2 regions of the Paenibacillus sp. FSL H7-0756 genome follow, and region 1 is predicted to be linked to the other one. Evidence: a T-box and tRNA genes for the amino acid it is inferred to sense, from the RefSeq annotation. Region 1 holds a T-box; the other holds one or more tRNA genes.
What was found. The T-box of region 1 lies ahead of argS (arginine--tRNA ligase domain-containing protein). A T-box ahead of a tRNA ligase gene usually reads a tRNA of that ligase, here a tRNA-Arg.
Positions count from the first base shown of each region.

Region 2: it has a tRNA-Arg gene. The T-box ahead of argS (arginine--tRNA ligase domain-containing protein) is inferred to sense a tRNA for this amino acid. The anticodon was not compared.

Region 1 covers NZ_JBBOVT010000001.1:2,362,223-2,372,704, reverse strand. Annotated here, with positions in the region: gene NST04_RS10550 (stalk domain-containing protein) at 1-19, opposite strand, end outside; gene NST04_RS10545 (hypothetical protein) at 191-634, opposite strand; gene NST04_RS10540 (ABC transporter ATP-binding protein) at 819-1,550, shown strand; gene NST04_RS10535 (ABC transporter permease) at 1,547-2,584, shown strand; gene NST04_RS10530 (TetR/AcrR family transcriptional regulator) at 2,642-3,328, shown strand; gene NST04_RS10525 (DEAD/DEAH box helicase) at 3,406-6,738, shown strand; gene NST04_RS10520 (hypothetical protein) at 7,211-7,570, opposite strand; gene NST04_RS10515 (hypothetical protein) at 7,764-8,069, shown strand; T-box leader at 8,303-8,525, shown strand; gene argS (arginine--tRNA ligase domain-containing protein) at 8,579-10,482, shown strand, end outside.
Region 2 covers NZ_JBBOVT010000001.1:2,536,606-2,547,087, forward strand. Annotated here, with positions in the region: gene NST04_RS11235 (AAA family ATPase) at 7-525, shown strand; tRNA gene NST04_RS11240 (tRNA-Glu) at 676-750, shown strand; tRNA gene NST04_RS11245 (tRNA-Val) at 838-913, shown strand; tRNA gene NST04_RS11250 (tRNA-Met) at 954-1,027, shown strand; tRNA gene NST04_RS11255 (tRNA-Asp) at 1,104-1,181, shown strand; tRNA gene NST04_RS11260 (tRNA-Gly) at 1,245-1,319, shown strand; tRNA gene NST04_RS11265 (tRNA-Arg) at 1,326-1,402, shown strand; tRNA gene NST04_RS11270 (tRNA-Leu) at 1,590-1,668, shown strand; gene NST04_RS11275 (NAD(P)-dependent oxidoreductase) at 1,740-2,687, opposite strand; gene NST04_RS11280 (LysR family transcriptional regulator) at 2,739-3,713, shown strand; gene NST04_RS11285 (VOC family protein) at 3,731-4,153, opposite strand; gene NST04_RS11290 (alpha-amylase family protein) at 4,219-6,210, opposite strand; gene NST04_RS11295 (AraC family transcriptional regulator) at 6,347-7,258, shown strand; gene NST04_RS11300 (AraC family transcriptional regulator) at 7,278-8,144, opposite strand; gene NST04_RS11305 (SGNH/GDSL hydrolase family protein) at 8,279-9,025, shown strand; gene NST04_RS11310 (helix-turn-helix domain-containing protein) at 9,059-10,482, shown strand, end outside.

The sequences.
Region 1 (10,482 bases):
TCCATTTACTATTCTTCAATTAGATTCACCCTTTTCCTATAGGTAACTGCTAATGTTATTTTCGTCTACGAGTGTCAATTCTGTTGCGCAGGAATGTTATGGAAATATTAACTGTAAAAATAATTACTAGCCCAAACCAAAGAAGACCCGCCCGGGAACCCTCCCGGACCGGCCTATTGTAAACCCTCTGTTAATTCACAATCCACGTCACGATAATCTCATTCCCGCCGCGCTCTGAATCCGAGGGGCTGCCAATAATAGAATACGAATAAGAGCCATTCACTTTGCCGTTAATCAGCAGGTTGCGGCTGTCCATAATCTCTGTCCCGCGTTCCAGCTCCTTCTCTCGTACATACTTCTGATATGTAGTTCCAAGAGCGGCCATACTCTCCTTCGTCTGATAGATCAGCATCGAAGATTTCTTCCCCTCTGACTGTTCACCTTGGGTAAAAGTAATACCTGCCCCTTCAGGAATCGGCAGATCCTCCGGCAGATATTGTTTTGCCTCCGTCTTCTCGTCCGCCAAGGTATGAAACCGTCCGCCACCAGCTGAATGGTCTGCACCGCCGCAGCCGCTAAGTCCAGCCGCTGCCAGCAGCACGCCTAGAGGAAGGAGCAGCTTATGTCCTGCCATAATTTCACCGCCTTTAGTGAATTGGGTCTCAGGATGCCGGTTCACATAGGATGTCCCTTTTATTACCCGGATCTGGAGTGGAAGTAACGGATAATCCTTATAATTTTATTTACTTTGGAGCAAGGAATCATTAGTATAATGAGTGAGCACTCACTCATTATGAGGAAAAACGGAGGAGATTACTATGGATGAGGGGAAGCCAGTCATTGCGGTTACTCGTGTGAACCGGGCTTTTGGCAATAAAACAGTGTTGAAGGATATTACGCTTCAGGTGAATCAGGCAGAGACCTTCGGGATTCTGGGTCCATCCGGCTCCGGCAAAACCACGCTGGTCAAGCTGCTTACGGGTATAGACGAGGTAACCTCCGGTGAGGTCACCGTGCTCGGGGTGCGGATGCCGAAGCTTGCCATGCTCCAGCACATCGGATATATGGCCCAGTCGGATGCCTTGTATACCGAGCTTAGCGCCAAGGAGAATCTGGAGTTCTTTGCTGCGCTCTACGGACTGAAGGGCGGTAACCGCACACGGCGGATCGGGGATGTGATGGAGCTGGTGAACCTGCAGGAGCATCTGCGTAGACGGGTGGATCAATATTCCGGCGGCATGAAGCGCCGTCTGTCCCTGGCGATCGCCCTGCTGCACGAGCCGCCGCTGCTGCTGCTGGATGAACCGACTGTCGGCATCGATCCGGTGCTGCGCCAGTCCATCTGGAAGGAACTGAAGGCGCTGAACCGTAAGGGAACAACGATTGTCCTGACCACGCATGTGATGGATGAGGCGGAGAAATGTGACCGGCTGGCAATGATCCGGGACGGCGTGCTGCTGGCGGCCGATACTCCGGCTGGACTGCTTCAGGCTACCGGCAGCGCCAGCATTGAGGAAGCCTTTCTCTATTATGGAGGTGCACGCCGATGAGAATCCGGGCCATTACCCTGAGAATTCTGCAGCAGTTCATCCATGACCGGAGAACCATGGCACTGATGTTCATCGCTCCCCTACTGGTGCTTAGTCTGATGAGCCTGGTGTTCGGCAGCGATGCCTATGAGCCTAAGATCGGTGTCTCCGGTGGCGCAGCAGTGTTCAGTTCAGCGCTGGAAGCCCAGCAGGCTGAGGTTACCGGCTATGCCGATGAATCAACAGGTCAGGCCGCCCTGAAGGCGGGAGACATTGATGCTCTCCTTACAATGAAGGGGGACGTACCCGCTGTTGTCCTTGAAGGCAGCAATCCGGCGGCTAACCGCGCTGTGATCATGGCGCTCCAGGAAGCTGCGCAGAGCCTCCGGCCGCAAGCGCCGGGCGGCGGGCAGCTCCAGCCGCAGATCAGCTATCTCTACGGCGCGGAGGATATGAAGACGATTGACCGCTTCGGCCCGATTATGATCGGGGTGTTCGTGTTCTTCTTTGTCTTCCTGATTGCCGGGGTCTCCTTCCTGCGCGAACGGACCACGGGCACGCTGGAGCGTCTGCTCTCCACCCCGCTGAAGCGCTGGGAGATCGTCACCGGATATGTCTGCGGCTTCGGCATCTTCACCGTCTTCCAGGCCCTGCTGATCTCCTGGTTCTCGATCCAGGTGCTGGGGATTATGATGACAGGCAGCTTCGGCTACGTGCTGCTGATGACGCTGCTGCTGTCGATGTCGGCGCTGACCCTCGGCACCCTGCTCTCGGCATTCGCTGCCAATGAACTGCAGATGATCCAGTTCATCCCCCTGGTCATTGTGCCGCAGATCTTCCTGAGCGGATTATTTCCGCTGGATACCCTTCCCCTCTGGCTCCAGCGCATTGGACTCGCCACTCCGATGTACTACGGTTCACAGGCACTGATGGATATCATGGTACGCGGCAGAGGCTGGAGCGATATCGCCGGGGATGTGTTCATGCTGATCGGCTTCTCCCTGCTGTTCATGCTGCTGAATGTGCTGGCTCTGCGCAAGCACCGCAGAATGTGAAGGGTGAACGGGCTATGGTACACTAGGAGGAACTGCAAGAGTCTGGAGGTTCTATTGATGGAGAATAACCCTGCTGCCGATCAGGAGCAGCTGGAGCAAGACCAGTGGGTTCAGGAGTTGCTGGATCTCAGCGAGAAGGAGCAGGTCACACCCAAGCAGCTGTCCATTCTGCGGGCGGCGATAGATGTTTTTGCAGAGAAGGGCTTCTCGGCGGCTGCCACCAGTGAGATCGCCCAGAAGGCGGGCGTGGCCGAAGGCACGATCTTCCGTTATTACCGGACCAAAAAAGATCTGCTGCTCGCCATCATGGTCCCCACCATGAGCCGGATGATCGCCCCGTTCGTGCTGCGCAACTTCAGCGGTGTGCTGGATGTGCCGTTCGGGAGCTATGAGGATTTCCTTAAGGCCTTCATGGTGAACCGGCTGGAGTTCGTCCGCAGGAATCTGAAAATCGTCAAAATTCTCATTCAGGAGATCCCCTTTCAGCCTGCGCTGAAGGAGCAGCTGACCGAGAATATCTTCGAGCAGGTCCTGGCCCGCGTCACTGCAATTACTGAGCACTTCAAAGCGGAAGGTGAAGTGATTGATGCGCCCACACCTGCAATTATCCGCTTCACGATCTCGGCGATTATCGGATACCTGCTGACGCGGCTGGTGCTGATGCCGGAGCAGGACTGGAATGATGAGGCTGAGATTGAACAGACTATAAGCTTCATTCTGCACGGGATCGGCGGGAACAAATAATCTTTAAGTACGGTATTCCCCGAAGGGGCGGCTTAGACAGAAGCAATAAAAGGAAGTGAGTATAGGTGGGTTATCAGGTGCCGGAACGGGTAATCAAGCTGCTGTGCGGCAATGCCGCTTTTGATCAGGGAACGGCTTATTATCATGCCCATAAGGTGGACCTAGTCTACACGGAGCATAATGAGGAAGAGGAATATTCCAAATACCGCGCTGAGGTTCATGGGCTGGACAGCCATGAGATTGCGCTGATTATCGACAGTGACGGGGATGTGCAGGGGGAATGCACCTGCCCGGCTTACTACCGCGGCGGACCCTTCTGCAAGCATATTGCAGCTGCGCTGGTGGCGGTCCTCTACCGCAGCCGGGCGGCCGGAGTTGAACAGGCTGAAGATAGGCAGGCAGATGCGGAGGAGGCTTACCCCGCAAGGGACGGCAGTTTGCTGCTGGCACAAGGCAGCTCCGGCCCCTCCGGGGCGGAGCCCAGGGAGCGCAGCGGAGACCGGCAGCTGGTGAGCAGCATGCTCGGGATATTCACCGGAGGACGGCAGCGGCCAAGCGGTGCGGGCATGTACATCGATCTGCGGACACCGCTCCAGGTCGAGTTCATCTGCCGGCCCTTCAACTTCAGCTACGGCAGTACCATGCTTGGGATGGAAGTGAAGCTTGGTCCTAAGCGCCTTTATATCGTGCAGAAGATCAGACCTTTTTTGGAGCAGGTGCACCGGGGTGAGCCTTTTGAATTCACGGCGCATTTCAGCTATGATCCTGCCCTGCACAGCTTCTCCAAGGAGGATAATGAGGTCCTGCAGAAGCTGATTGAGATCATGCTCAATGAGAAGGTCTACAATAGTCTCACCAGCCCGTATGGTTCCCGCACTAACCCTACCGGGAATGACCGGCTGCTGCCGGTTGCCCCTTTTTTCTGGGAAAGTCTGTATCCCCTGCTAGAAGCAGCGCCTGCCGTTCGCCTTCAGCATGGACAGCTTCTGATGGAACGCTTGTCCCTCTCGGAGGAGCTGCTGCCGCTCAGCTTCCAGTTCGACCAGGCACAGGAGGACGGCTACCGGCTGGATGTCCGGGGACTTGAGCAGCTTACGATTCTGGAGAGCTACGGGATGGTCTTGACCGAGGGCAGGCTGCTGAAGCTTCCGGCGCAGGAATGCGGGCGGCTCTCCGAGCTGAAGCGGATGCTCAGCGGCAGCCGGCGGGATAGCCTGGCGATTGCGCCTGAGCAGATGGAGCCCTTCATGGAAACCGTCATTCCCGGGCTGAAGAAGCTGGGCAGGGTGAGCATTGCCGACACCATTGCGGACCGGATTGTCCAGACCCAGCTTCACGCGAGACTCTATCTGGACCGGGTAAGGGACCGGCTGCTCGCCGGGCTTGAATTCCAGTATGGCGGGATTGTCATCAATCCGCTGGAAGAGAAGGCGCATGAGCGGAGCAGCGAGGTCATTCTGATGCGGGACGGAGAAGCCGAGCGGCGGATTCTGGACCTGATGGCCCATGAGTCCTTCTCGCGGACGGAGAGCGGATATATCATGCGTGACGAGGACGGGGAATTCGACTTCCTGCATCATACCATCCCGCTGCTGGAGCCGCTGCTTCAGGTCTATGCGACCACTGCGGTCAAGGATCGGGTGCTTACGGAGCATGCAGCGCCCAAGGTCAGCCTGAGCTGGAACGAGAAGACTGACTGGCTGGACTTCAAGTTCGCCATGGAGGGCATCACGGAGAAGGACATTACCCAGGTCCTTAAGTCCCTCCAGGAAAAGCGGAAATATCACCGGCTCAAGGACGGAGCCCTGCTCCCGCTGGACACCGCAGAGTTTCAGGAAATTATCGCGCTGATGAACGAGCTCGGCGTCCGCAGCGTGGATATCCGGAGTACGGAGTTCTCCCTGCCGCTGGTCCGCGCTCTCCATCTCCATGCAGGCACCTTCCAGGGTCAGACCATCGAGACCGGCCGCTCCTTCCGGAGGCTGCTGGCCAATATGGCGAGTCCCGAGAATCTGGACTTCCCGCTGCCGGAGAGTCTTGCTCCTGTGCTGCGGGACTACCAGCAATACGGCTTCCAGTGGATGAGGACGCTGGCCCATTACCGCTTCGGCGGAATTCTGGCGGACGATATGGGCCTTGGCAAAACACTGCAGAGCATCACCTTCCTGCTCTCGATGCGGGAAGACATCCGGCAGAGCGGTGTGCCTGCCCTTATTGTGGCACCGGCCTCCCTGCTCTATAACTGGCTTAACGAGCTGAAGCGCTTCGCGCCGGAGCTGCAGGCGGTCATTGCCGACGGCAACGCCGGTGAGCGCAGCCGGGCCCTGCGGAACACGGCCGGGCATGATGTCATTATCACCTCGTACCCGCTGCTGCGCAGAGATGTAGATGAGTATGCCAAGCGGTCGTTCCATACGCTCATTCTGGATGAAGCGCAGATGATTAAGAATCATGAGACTATGACTTCGCAGGCGGTCAGACTGCTTCAGGCCCGCTACCGCTTTGCGCTGACCGGAACACCGGTGGAGAACGCGCTGGAGGACCTGTGGTCGATCTTCAGCGTCGTCTTCCCCGGCTTGTTCCCCGGGAAGAAGGCCTTCCATGACCTTCCCCGGGAGACGGTCGCCAGGCGCGCCCGCCCCTTCCTGCTGCGCCGCCTGAAGAGCGATGTGCTGAAGGAGCTGCCGGACAAAATCGAGTCCCTCCAGGCCTCTGAGCTGCTGCCGGAGCAGAAACGGCTCTATGTCGCCTATCTGGCCCGCCTGCGCAAAGAGGCGCTCAAGCATCTGGACAGCGACAGCTTCGGTAATGGCCGGATCAAGGTGCTGGCCGGACTGACCCGGCTGCGCCAGCTATGCTGCCATCCGGCCCTGTTCGTAGACGGATATACCGGAGGCTCCGGCAAATTCGAGCAGCTGCTGGAGATTATCGATGAGTGCCGCAGCTCCGGCAAACGGATGCTGATCTTCTCGCAGTTCACACAGATGCTCGGTATGATAGGGCGCGAGCTGGCGCTGCTTGGGATTCCTCATTTCTATCTGGACGGACAGACTCCTGCCTCCCAGCGGGTTGAGCTATGCGCCCGTTTCAATGAAGGCGAGCGCGAGCTGTTCCTGATCTCGCTGAAGGCTGGCGGCACCGGCCTCAACCTGACCGGTGCCGATACGGTCATTCTTTACGACCTGTGGTGGAATCCTGCTGTCGAGCAGCAGGCCGCCGACCGCGCCCACCGGATCGGGCAGAAAAAAATCGTTCAGGTTATCCGCCTGGTAGCCCAGGGTACCGTGGAGGATAAGATGTACGAGCTGCAGCAGAAGAAGAAAAACCTGATTGACGAGGTGATCCAGCCGGGGCAGGAGGCGTTGTCGAGCCTGAGCGAGCAGGACATCCGCGAGATCCTCTCCATCTGAGGCATCTGCGATAATGCCAGCCCCAGGCCTGGGAGATTTTCTGCTGTTCTGCTGTTCTGCTGTTCTGCTGTACTTTGTACACTAGAATAAGGCCATATTGGCTGAGAAATCGGATCTGCTGCACTTTGTACACTAAATTCTTACGTATCTGCTGTTTTGAAGCAGAAATTCAAAAATCAAATGTATGAAATGCAGTAGAATGGTTTTTTGCGCCCAAAAGTGCAGTTTCTATTGCACAGAATACATTTACCAGGAAACTGCGTGCGTTGAAGACGGGACAAGGTCCTGAAGCGGAACCTGGTTGGGAAGCATCCGGCAAGTCCGGTATATTCTAAGGGAGGGCACTGGATGCCCGCCGAGGTTTGCGATTTGGTATAACCCCAATTCAAAACAGGGACCTTCTGAGCGAGTAGCACTCTAAGGTCCCTGTTTCATTTTACATCCGGGAAGTCCAATTTATTACCCTGCCACTCTATACGTCTGAACTTAATTTCTCATGCGTCACTACACGGTGTGCATTCACCAGCTGGCCGGTTGATGTCTTGCCCCACACGGATATTCCAATCTCATCTTCGTCTACTTCTCCAGTGATGAACACAAATTCATAGGCATTCAGATCGGCAAAAAAATTCCGGGTTACCACCTGATTTGGAGCAACATCAATTACCTCACTGACATACAGCGTTCTGGTAGCACCCAGCACGTATCCCTGAATACTAATAGAGGCGCTCCCTGGGGCACTCCGCTTGACAATTCTTACCGTCACCGTCTGCGTAGGTCTGACTCCCGAAACGGCATTGTTCTCTATCGGTCCTGTTGACAAAATCGCCATCCTGTCTCGTCCTCCCTTGAAGTTCTAGTGTCAAAGTACGATATATTCATATTCGGACTTTCCTGTAACGGTGTGGACACAGGCCTGAGCCTATTCACCAATGACTGCAGGCACGCATATCCTTGAATAAGGAAAGACCGCCCATGCGCTGCGCTTTTACGCATACGAACGCCGAACGGAAGAAGGGACTCCCATGCCCCCTCCAGGAAAAGGAAAGAAGCCCGCCGCCAAAAAAACACCGTCCAGCTCCAAAACCCAGACTCCTAAAGGGCTTGAATTCGCCGTAGCTGCACTTCTATTGACCGGCAAGCTGAAAGTAGACTCTATCCAGATGTACACGGACGCGTCGCTGTTCGTCAGTCTGGTAGGCAAATATAAAACCTTAAGCGAGCTAAGTAGTGACAATGTCGATAAGCTGGTCAGCTTCCTCGATGACAACAGCAGCCTGACGCTGAACGAGATCATGACCGCTTTGAAAAAGAAAGCCGAAAACACCTGAACACATCCGGAAGTGAAAGTGAGGGACGGGGCGATGGACAGTTTTGACGGAGAAGGATTTGCCGGCGGGCTCCTGCTGGTCATTGTAATTATGCTGCTGATTTATGGTTCAACGGACATCAAGAACCTGACAGGGGCGCCTAGTGACGTGTGATTCTTAACGGTTGGGCTTCTGCTGCACGGTAATCCGCTCTTGCTTTCTCCCAGAAATTCGCTATACTGATACAAATCCATATTCAATCGATGACCGGGAGAGTAATGGTCTTATATCTAGTCCCCAGCGAGCCGGGAAAGTGAAAGCCGGTACAGATTAGAACCATGAAGCGCACCCGTGAGATGGACTTCTGAACCTTGTAGTAGGAAGCCCCGGCCGAGGACCGTTAACCTGTAAGGTGGCTGAGCCGTAAGGCTTTAGCAACGAGAGTGGTACCGCGAGCGCACAAGCCTCGTCTCTTAGGAGATGAAGGCTTTTTTGTCGTTATTTTATTCAGGAGGTTGTTATTCATGCCAATGTTAAGTGAGCTTATCCAAGAAAGTCTGAAGCAGTCTGTTCATACAATCGCGTTAACCCTGGGCGTGCCCGCCATTGCAGAAGTAAATGTTGCCCTGGAGCAGCCAGCGAGTGCTGACCACGGGGATTATTCCAGCAATATCGCCATGCAGCTGGCCCGCCCCTTGCGCAAAGCTCCACTGGTTATCGCCGGGCTAATCGTCGCCGAGCTCGAAGCATCGGGCTCTGTTCACGGACTGGTGCTGAGAACGGAGGTTGCCGGTCCGGGGTTCATTAATATGTATCTGGATTGGCAGGCCTGGGCACGGGCGAAGGGGAATTTCACGCTTCCTCAGCATGCTGGCGGGTCGAAGGTGATCGTCGAGCATACTTCCGTCAATCCGAATAAAAGTCTTCACATCGGCCACTTGAGAAACTCCTGTATCGGGGACGCGCTGGTGAGAGTACTGCGGGCGACCGGCCATACCGTTGAGGTGCACAACTATGTCGATGATCTTGGCAATCAGCTGGCAGATACCGTAGCCGGTCTGCTGAATGTTCCGCTGGCGGGAGAGCATGTAAGGTTCGGAGATTACTGCTGGGACATCTATGCCGAGATTAACAAAACGTACGCGCAGCAGCCGGAGATGGTGCAGAAGCGGACCGAGATCCTTCATGCGCTGGAGGAAGGCCATGGTAATACTGCCTGGATTGGCAACCTCGTCGCCGGGCAGATCGTGAAAGAGCATGTGGAGGAGATGCGGGGGTTCGGCATTGACTACGATCTGCTGGTGTGGGAGAGCAGTATTTTGAAGGAGGGCTTCTGGGCCTCGGCGTTTGAGCTGCTGTCGCAGACGGAGATCTTCGTGCAGGAGACCGAAGGCAAGCTGGCAGGCTGCTGGATTTTGAAGCAACCCGCTGAAGACGACGCACCGGACACACAGGAGGAGCATCAGAAGGATAAGGTGCTGGTGCGCTCGAACGGAATTTTGACCTATACCGCCAAGGATATCGCCTATCATCTGTGGAAGTTCGGACTGCTGGAGAAGGATTTCAGCTACAGCGAATTTCAGAGCGGGCTGTGGACGACCGGCTTGAGGGGACAGGCTCTGCCTTTTGGACGGGCGGACCAGGTCGTGAACGTCATCGATTACCGGCAGGAATATCCGCAGCTGATGGTCAAGCAGGCGCTCAAGGCACTGGGATTCGGTGCGCAGGCAGACGCGCTTCATCATGTCAGCTATGGGGTGGTCTCGCTGAGTCCCGCTTCTGCGGCCGGTCTGGGCATTGATACCTCCAGCGGCAAAAGCTCCTACGCCATGTCCGGGCGTCAGGGAATCGGCATTAAGGTGACCGAGCTGGTCCGGCTCATGGAAGACATGATTGAATCCACCCGTTCGGACAAAAACGGCCTGTCCAGCCGGCTCATCGCCACCGCTGCCATCCGTTACTACCTGCTGCGCTTCAATCTGGGCACCGAGATTGTGTTCGACTTCAAGCAGGCGATGGAAATCTCCGGCAACACCGGCGTCTACCTGATGTACGCCTACGCCCGGGCGCAGCGCGTGCTTAGTAAGGCCGCGGCGGCGGGTGATGTGAGCAGCGTGAACGCGGCTGGCGCTAGCGGGTCCGGCGTGGGCGCGGCTGGCGATAGTGAGTCTGGCGTGGGTGCGGCTGGCGTTAGCGAGTCTGGCGTGGGCGCGGCTGGCGTTAGCAAGTCTGGCGTGGGCGCGGTTGGCGTTAGCGAGTCTGGCGTGGGCGCGGCTGGCGTTAGCAAGTCTGGCGTGGGTGCGGTTGGCGTTAGCGAGTCTGGCGTGGGCGCGGTTGGCGTGGGTGAGTTCGGCGCTGGCGGGGCTGGCGATAGTGAGTCTGACGTTGGCGGGTCGGGCGTGGGCAAGTTCGGTGCTGGCGGGGTGCCGCTGTT
Region 2 (10,482 bases), 170 kb from region 1:
GCGGGTGTGATTATTTGGCTGAATGGAACCTTTGGTTCGGGAAAGACGCAGACGGCGGCTGAACTCCACCGGAGAATTCCAGATTCTTATGTATTCGATCCGGAGAATGCAGGCTATTACATCCGTGACAATATTCCTGCTGAAATGGCAGAGGATGATTTCCAGAAACACTATCTGTGGCGCGAGTTTACCTATTCGATGCTTAAATGTATTGACTCAGAGTATGAAGGAACGATTATTGTACCTATGACTCTAGTGGATCCGGATTATTTTATAGAGATAGTGGGTAGACTAAGAAGTGAGGGCCGGCAAGTTCGTCATTTTACGTTGTTTGCTTCACCTGAGACCCTGCTTGACAGACTTAAGAGCCGTGGAGATGGCAGAGACTCCTGGGCTGCTCTACAGATGCAGAGATGTCTTAAAGGGCTTAAGAACAAGGTCTTCGAACATCATGTGGATACGGAGTATAAGTCGATTTCACAGGTTGCTGAGGTTATTATAGCTATGATAGAAACACAGGATTAGGACAGTGAGAGCGGGAATCGTCTGTTCAGGTTAGCATTGAAGTGGAACTAGAGGCTCATTAGTTTTTTAATAATAATGTTGTTTCTTGTTGCACTATTCTCATATATTTGATATAATATATTTTGTTGTCGAAAGAATGCTTGTTGATCTGGCTCGTTGGTCAAGGGGTTAAGACACCTCCCTTTCACGGAGGTAACATGGGTTCGAATCCCATACGAGTCACCATTCACTTCTTTAATCTCTAAAGCGGAAATAAATAATGGTTGTATATCTCATGTAAATGTGTTATGATCATTAAGTTGCTTCTTCGATGGAGGCTTAGCTCAGCTGGGAGAGCATCTGCCTTACAAGCAGAGGGTCGGGGGTTCGAACCCCTCAGCCTCCACCATGCAGACTTTGCAAGCCAGAAGAGAATATTTTATTACTGACGCGGGGTGGAGCAGCCCGGTAGCTCGTCGGGCTCATAACCCGAAGGCCGCAGGTTCAAATCCTGCCCCCGCAATTAATCCCCACAAAGTGAAGAGATGCTCTGTAGCATATTCCGAATACTTTCCGGGGGCTCTAAAACCTTTTATCTTGGAACCGTGGTGTAGTTGGCCTAACATGCCTGCCTGTCACGCAGGAGATCGCGGGTTCGAATCCCGTCGGTTCCGCCATTTTACTGGTGCAAGGGATGAGAAGTCCCTGGATTTATTGAAGCAGTTGAATACATACCGTGTGCGGACGTGGCTCAGCGGTAGAGCATCGCCTTGCCAAGGCGAGGGTCGCGGGTTCGATTCCCGTCGTCCGCTCCATATTTTGCGCCCTTAGCTCAGCTGGATAGAGCGTTTGACTACGAATCAAAAGGTCGGGAGTTCGAATCTCTCAGGGCGCGCCATTAATACTTCTCTGATTTAACAAAGTGTCCTTCAGATTCGAACGAGTTCGTTGGAGCCTACGCTTCGATAGCACAACTTCGCAATCGGATGCGTAGCATCCGTATCTCTCAGGGCGCGCCATTATTATTTTATTGAGAGTATTTCATCTAAAATTTAATTATCCATAGTGGATATACATAATATTAAGCCGGCGTGGCGGAATGGCAGACGCGCTCGACTCAAAATCGAGTGGGAAACCGTGGAGGTTCGAGTCCTCTCGCCGGTATTAAAAAGCTTTATGACATTGTATTTTGTACAATGTCATAAAGCTTTTTTTGTATTTTTATTGCACCGAAACTATACTAACTGATTTAGCCTGCTTTCAGGTTCTTCCCCTTTTTGTACACGTTGTATATTCTTAATGAAGAAATCATATCTTTTTTTGTGAAATTTCCGGCCGTCAGGCATTCCTGCGGTATGGGGAGTAAGGACCACATTACTTAGAGTGCGGAGCTCACTGTCTAGGGGAAGCGGTTCAGATTCATACACATCCAGGCAGGCGCCGGAAATAACCCCGGTTTTTAAGGCATCTATCAAATCTGTCTGGTTAACAATCCCGCCGCGGGCCGTGTTGATGAACAGAGCGCTACTCTTCATTTTCTGAAGTGCCGTCTGGTTGATCAGGTGCTTGGTCTGCTCAGTCAAGGGTACATGTACACTGACGATGTCCGATGTGCTTAGAAGATTATCGAGATCCGTCATTGTCATCAAACCATCAGCCTGTACTACGGTCTTTCTCGCATAAGCCAGCACATTCATATCAAAAGCGCTGCAAAACGCAGCCACTTTTTTTCCGATAGCACCCAGCCCGATAATCCCAATGGTTTTGCCCTCTAGTTCACTCCCTGTGTACTCCAACTGATGTTCATCCATCCGGGTTTTCATGAAATGATCAAGAAACGGTATGTTTTTATAATAAGCCAGCATTAGGGCCATTACGTGCTCGGCCACGGCCTGTGCATTTACTCCTGCCGCATTGGCCACCCAAATGCCGAGCTGTGTACAGGCAGGGATATCGACATTATCGTAGCCTGCACCCGTCTGTACCAATTTTAATTTTTTGGCACTGGCGAGCAGGCTAGAGTCTACTTTGATATGCTCAGGAATGAGAACCTGGCAATCTTCAATGTGATGCAGCATATCTTGTCCGGGCGGGACAATGACAACGTTCCAGTCTTGCGGAAAATACCCGGAAATCTTTGATTGCGCAGTTTCGTTAAAATGACCAACGATGAGAACCTTCATGGCTAAACCACCTTTTCATAACCTGGACTATTTGACCCTTTGTCTGTGTTAATGATAATTTTAGACATAAAGAATAATGTTGTAAAACGCAAATATTTTGTGAACTATATTAATATTTTCTATATATTGAGGAGGTATTTGATGTATTTTCCTGGGATAGAAGCGTTTTTAGCTATCGTACGGACTGGGAGTATAAGTAAAGCGGCCGATCTGCTGCACCTGTCACAAGCAACGGTAAGCTACCGTTTAAAGACATTAGAGCAAGGGATGGGCGGCCTGTTGGTGGAGCGGAGAAAAGGGGCAGCCAAAATCAGCCTGACCCCAAAAGGGGAGAACTTTTTTAGTATTGCGGAAAGGTGGGAGGCGCTCTGGAGGGAAACTCAAATTTTAAAGGCGAATGGTTCGCAGTTAAGTCTGGCCATAAGCGCTGCCGAAAGTATAAGCCACTTCGTCTTGCCTCCGGTATATAGAATGCTTAATCAGCACAGTCCGTCCATCCGATTGCAAATTCGTACGCAGCATACTCAGGAGGCTTTTGACAGTATTGAGCGGCGTGAGATGGATGTGGCGTTTGTGGTACGGGAAATTGTGTCGCCTAGCGTTACTGTTCAACCGTTTTTCACTGAAGAAATGGTGCTGTTGCGCTTGGCTGTACCAGGGCGGCAGGCTGGAGATACGGTAGAAATGGAAGAATTGGCGGCAGAGCATGAGGTTCTGGTCAATTGGAATCGGGAGTTTCAATTCAGGCATGACCAGTGGTGGGACCCGCTGTGTCCGTCCCGTGTACATCTGGACTCAGCGGGACTCATCACTACTTTTTTGACGAATGCCAGACAATGGACGATTGTACCCGCTTCGATTGGCGTCCATATGATGGGGATAGGAGAATTTGTTCTTCAGAAGCTGGCGGTGTCAGTGCCACCCAGAGTAGGCTATAAAGTAACTCATAAGTTTCCCAACCAGGCGTTACACGAGCCCCTTCAGATTCTTGATAATTATCTGCGAGATACATTTGGAGTTCAATGAGTTGGCCTGCTGTGCAATCATTGTATCCGCTTGGAAATCGGGTGGTCTGCGTTCATCTGCAGCAGGTCCCACAGGTTGCCGTACAAATCCTTGAATACCGCAACGATTCCATATGCTTCTTCTTTGGGTTCTCTGACGAATTCAATCCCCCTGGAGACCATTTCATGATAATCTCGCCAGAAGTTATCGGTGTTCAGAAAAAGGAATACCCGTCCGCCTGCCTGATTGCCGATAAAGGGCTCCTGTTCAGGCTTCGACGCCCGGGCCAGCAGAAGGGTGGTGCCTGCTGACCCGGGAGGGGAGACTACGACCCATCTTTTATCCTGCTCGGGCTGATAAAGATCTTCAACTAATGTGAAATTCAGCTTGTTGGTATAAAATTCTATGGCTTCGTCATAATCCTTAACGACTAGAGCAATGTGTACAATGGACTGAGGCATCCCGGTCATCCTCTCATTCTAGGCAATGGTATAGTTCTTATTATTCTACTATAAATGGACCTAATCTACACCAGCTCAATCACGACCATCTGGTGATTCTCCAGGTAAGGAAGGGTATAGGCAATCTCGCCATCCGGGCTGAACGTGAACGGCAGTTCTGCCATGGAGGGGGCCAGATAGACCCGGTGGACGGGGCCGGGAGACGGGAGCCGCAGGCTGACGGTAATATCATGGAGCGGCACGAGGTCCTCGATGACTTCAATCCGGCCCTTCAGGGCAGGCGCGGCATAGAGCAGATGATTCACATAACGCTGCTCTGCCTGCTGATACTGCAGGGTCGTTATGCCGCGGGCCGGCAGATCCGTACGCAGTGACGGCTCAGGCAGCAGCCGCGACAGTGCATGCAGCACCAGCTCCTTCAGGATAAGAGAGCCGGCTTCGGCGTACTCGCTGAATACCTTCCAGGCGAGATAGATTCCGCTCCTGCTCTCGGCCATCCCCGGACCATTGTTCTCCATGGTGCCCGGTGTGTGCTGGTGGGAACAGAAGGTGAAGACGTCACGGTTAAAATAGGGGTTCTCCAGATGTCCGAGCGCCTCTCCTTGACCTTCCTGTAATTCAATTAGCTGGCCTTCGCCATACATGACAAAGGAAGCGGGCAATAGCGCACCAGGAGTGAAATAGGGCTTGAAATACGCGGGCTGGTAGGGGTTCTCTCCAAGCCAGCTGATTCCCAGGTCCAGGGCAAAGGCATCCCCGGCCAGATTCAATCCCGAGCGTCCGGTAGCCAGCACCTTGCCGCCGCCAGCTGTGAAGCTCTCTATGGCATCGGCCAGCTCAGGCCATACAGATACCTCATCCGGGAGAATCAGCACCTTGTAGGCGCTAAAATCGCTGAATGTATCTACGATATCATAAAGGTAATGCCCTTCGGTCAGCATCCGCACCGCTCCGGCGTCAGCCAGATTGCGCTCTCCCTTGCGTGCTTGCCCGCCGGGACAGGCCTCCCGTGCCGCTTCCAGCGATAGGACGGCAATATCGGCCACAGCAGTGACCCCGCTGCACCATTCCTCTTTTGCTTCTACCTCACTATAGGCAGCGCCGATTAAGGCGTAGGTCGCCTCATCCATCAGACCGGAGGGATGGAGCTGGTCACCGATCGAGCATCTGGCGCCATGGGCGAGGCTAAGCGCGGTCTCGAACCGTAGCGCGTTCGGATGCTTATAGCCTCCGAACTCCCCCCAGGAGGTATGGAATTTGCCGGTCATGCCGAGGAATTCCATGCCCAGCGTCTGGACGTACCGCGCAGACAGCGGGAAATGATCATAACCCCAGCCCCCGGTGGGCAGGGACTCCAGCTCCAGATGAGTGTTGACCTGCACAAGGTCACGGCGTCCCCGCTGCTGATGACCGTTGTTGTGGTAGACGGGAAGTCCGGGCTTCACGGCATCCAGAGTCTCCCGCACACGGCGGGCATAGTGGAGGTAAGTCTGCTCCCCGAGGGCGATGACGGCGGCTTCATCCCGGGGGTCCTGTCCCGCGGCCCGCAGAGCGGCGACGCAATATTGGCAGCGGCATTTACGGCAACCAACGATGTCCAGGAAGATGCCGTCAGCATCGTAGCGGGAAGCCGCCTCATGAATTTGGGCCAGCAGGATGTCCAGATAAGGCGTGTTCATACAGAATTCATGGTAACCGGGTGTCATGAAATCCTTCACCCACCGGGTCCGGTCCTCGGCATCACGGATCAGCCACTCCGGGTGGCGGCGGGCCAGTTTCTCGTCCAGGCCGGCCGATAAATACACCGGTGTACGGACACCGATCTCATGGGCAGCCTCAATCATTTCACCCAGCAAGTCGAAGGTAAGCTCAGGGTGCATCTCATTGGCTTCACTGGGATGATAGGCCCAGCCGTGATGGCATTTGGAGAACACGGTGACAGAGTCTACATGACCTGTACGCAGCATGGACTGGAACTGGGCTCTGGAGAAGTCCCGGCCAATGCCGGGAATGGCTTCTGAGGTATGGAAATCAAGATGAACCTGACGAAAACGCATGGATACACAACCCCTTATGGAATGGAATGAAAAGAAGATTCCCAGTCACTGTACCTCTTTATTGCGGGATCAGCCAGTGTTAATATAGACTTGAAATAGCACAAAACCGACTTTGAAGAGGAGAGGAGGGGACATCATGCTATGCCTGGAGTTTCCGATTCCGCCGCTGCCGCAGTTTGTCACGGTGGGACATGCCGTCTGGTCGCCGGGGGACCGGCATTTCGCCCGCACCTTCGGTGTATATGATCTGCTGCTGGTCAAGCGGGGGACGCTCTATATGATGGAAGCGGATAAGGAATATGCGGTGGGGCCGGGGATGGTGCTGCTGCTTGAGGCTGGATTGCCGCATGACGGATACCGTGCCTGCGGGGAGGACACGGAGATCTACTGGGTGCATTTCATTCATCCACCTGAACCGGCGTATATCCAGCGCGGGGATATCCCCTGGTCTACACTACTGGCAAAGGGGACGGTAGAAGACGAGGAGCCTTCGGTGCAGCAGCGGCTGTATCTGCCGAAGTTCGCAGCTGTTGATCTGGAGGGACTGGAGCCGATCCTGCAGGAGATGAACGAGCTTCATAACCGGCTTAGCGCAGAGAATGCCATGCGGCTTCATCTGCTGCTGGCTGGTCTGCTGGCGGCGCTTCAGGCGGAATGTGAGCATACGGCTCAGCCGCCGGAGCCGGCGGTCCGGCTGGCCCGTGCTGCCGCAGCCTATCTGGCGGAACATTGGCGGGAGCCGTTTCATCTGGCGGGACTTGCGGAGGAACTGCATTTCCAGGCTGATTATATTACCAGATGCATGAAGCAGCATATCGGCACCACGCCGCTGCAGTATGTGCTGCACCTGCGTCTGGAAGAAGCGAAGAAGCTGCTGGGGGGTACGGTGCTGGGCATCTCGGAAATTGCCGAACGGGTAGGCATTCAGGACCCTAACTATATGACCCGGCTGTTCAGCGCCAGGTTCGGTGTGACTCCGGGAGCCTACCGGCAGCGGCTGCGCCAGCGGGATGAGGCTGCTGCTGTGACCGGTCCGGGGGAGGGCTGAGCGCCTGCCCGGGCAGCGGTCAGGAGCCCAGCATCCGCTCGCGGTATTGGCTGGGACTACAGTTAAATACCTTGCGGAACTGGCGGGAGTAATAATTCTGGTCATGGAAGCCGCTGTCCATCGCCACCTGCGAGATGCTCAGGCCCGGGCTGCGCAGCAGGGTGCAGGAATAATCCAGCCGCTTACGGATGACATAATCCATAGGGGTAGTCTGGTAGTTGCGGGTGAAGACCCGCAGGAACTGGCGGGTGGACATATAGGCCCGGTCTGCCATCGATTGCAGCGTGATCGGCTGCAGGAAGTGTTCTTCGATGTAGGTGACGGTCTCCCCGATCCGCAGCGCCTTGTTATCCTCATGACTGCTGCTGTTCTGATAATAGCGGGAGAGCATGCCTACCAGAGCGGTGAAATAGGTACGGATCATCAGCCGGTAGCCCTCAGGCTGCCGGTCATGCTCCTCGAGAATCTGATCCAGCAGCCGGGTAGCTTCCTGGAGCTGTCCCGCATCCAGCGAGAGCATCCCCTTGAAATGCATCTCCTTCCGGTAGAACGGCTCAATATAGAATAAGGCCTGGAAGCCGGGCAGGAGCCTCAGCTCGGACTGCTGGAGCAGTTGCTCCGGCTGGAACATCACGTTCACGTATTCAATTCCGTCAACATTCTTGTAGCCATGGGAAACGTTGCTGTGGATTAGAAAAACCTGTCCGGCCTTAACCGGCACCTCTCTCCCTTCAATGATGTGTATGGCGTGTCCCGACAGAATAACGACAAGCTCCGAGAAATCATGGCTGTGGACGTAGTAATCATGGGTCAGCGGGCATTTCTGGATTCTAAAGGTAAAACCCGGCTCAAGGCCGATATCCCGCGCTAGGATTTTGGTAGTCATGGCCATATTATGCTAAAGAAGGTCGGGATCGTCAAGGCGCAAAGACGCAGGTGGCGCTACCATTAGGGTGGCGGGTGAACCGGCCCGGCTGCGGCCGGGGAGTGAGACCTGTGCCAAGGTCAGGAGGGCAAAGAATGCGGAATATACTTAAAGATAGAATTACACTGACTAACAGAAATCCTCGGATACTGTTCCTCGGGGACAGCATTACTGCTGACGGACAATATATCCGGTTGATCCGGGAATGGCTGAACACGCACCGGCCGGAGTGGACCGCCGAGCTGATTCCATCCGGAGTACCCAGCGAGACGGTCTCGGGTCTGAGCGAAGCAGCGCATCCCAATCCGCGCCCTTGCGTGCATGAGCGGCTGGCCAGAGAGATGGCGGAGGCTGCTCCTGATGTGGTTATAGCCTGCTATGGCATGAATGACGGGATCTATCATCCCTTCTCGGAAGAGCGGTTCGCCGCTTATCAGGCAGGTATGCTGGCACTCAGCAGCCGGGTCGGTGAAGCTGGAGCCGGGATCGTACTCATGACACCTCCACCGTTCGATGCCCTATCCATGACGGGGGAGCTACAGCCCGCAGACGCGGCGGACTTCAGTTATCTGGCGCCATACAAGGACTACGATCAGGTGCTGAAACGTTATGCGGACTGGCTGCTGTCCGGGGGCTGCCCTGCGGACAAAGTAATTGATCTGCGTACGCCGCTGCTGGAGCTGATCCGGCATGAGCGCTCGCAGAACACCGCTTACAGATATGGCGACGGTATCCATCCGGACACCACGGGGCACCGGGTGATCGCACGGACGCTGCTTCGGGAATTGTACGGCGGGGAGCCGGAACTGCAGATTGACAAGTATTTTGGCGCGGGATTATAGTAAGGACACCTTAAGAGCCGGGAGAGGGATCACATGAACGTACTGCAGACGATCCGTTCGCGTAAATACTTGCAGCGGATCCTACTCAGCTTTATGCTTGTTGTTGCCATTCTGGCTGTAGCTTCGCTGCTGATGAACTCGGGTGCCCGCAGCAAGGTGCTCAGCCTCCAGAATGAAGCGGACCGCAAGCTGCTGACCCAGATCAATTACAATATCGAGAACATGAACGGAATTGTAAAAGATCTGGCGGTCTCCCTGTACAATGACGAGGAGATGCTGGCGCTGAAGTCCGGCGCTGATTACAGGCAGAGCATCCTCAAGATTGAGCGGTTGAATCATACGGTTGCAGCCTCACCGTATCTGCATGCGGCCGTCTTTTATAATGGGGCCCAGCACCGGTTCTTCTCGTCGCTGAATCATGAGATTAACAATAGTCTTCTGTACAGCTCCTTGCAGAACTATATGGATTCCCGGGCAGATCTGCCGAAGCTCCAGCTCATTCCGCTCGACCTGGACGGCAAGGGCGGGGGGATTGATGTCTTTGCCTTCTTCCTGTATGACGGGGATACCTTGGGTTCAATCAATGACAATGTGCTGATCCTCACGGTCAAGCCGGGATGGATGCTTGATAATATGAAAGCGCTTAACCAAGTGGCGGAACGGCAGAATGATGTGTTATTCGTGACCGATACCGACGGTGAGGTGCTGATCGCAACCGGCGGGCAGGTTCCTGAAGGGCTTAACCTGAAGGGAGAGCTGCTGCCGCGGATCAGCGCTTCGGGCAGGCCGCTGGATTCCTTCAACTACAGTCATGACGGCAGGAAATATAAAGTGACTTATCTGAGCAAAGCCCTGAACAACTGGCAGATTATCAGCATGCAGGATTATGATGTGGTGCTGGGCAGTGTCCGGCAGATGAAATGGACGGAGATCGCGGTCACGCTGTCTGTTGTTCTGCTGGCCGTGCTGTTGTCCGTGTTCTTCGCGGTGCGGCTGTATAAGCCGGTAGGCCAGCTGCTGACTCTGGTTCCAGGCGATGTGCGGGGCGCGCCTCAGGCTAAGGATGAGCTGTCACTAATTGCAGCCAACCTTACGGAGATGATCAGCAAGCTGAAGGGGCTGGAGCTGGAGCGGGCCTCGCAGTCCAATATTGCCAAGCTCTATCAGCTCCGCAGCCTGATCGCTTCAAGCCACAGTCTGGATGAGCAGTCCTTCCTGCAGCTCAGAGAGCAGCACGGCATCGATATTGCCTATCCGTCTCCGCTCCGGCTGGCGCTCGTGCAGATCGACAACCTGCAGGGGCTGGCGGCAGAGCCGGGACTGCCAATGGAATCGCTGCTGTACTTCGCCATCTCCAACATCGGACAGGAATTATTGCGCCTTCAGGGCTCCTGTGAAGCTGCAGATATGAAGAGCGGGCATCTGGTCTTCATTGCCGGGAGTGCGGACGGGGAGCT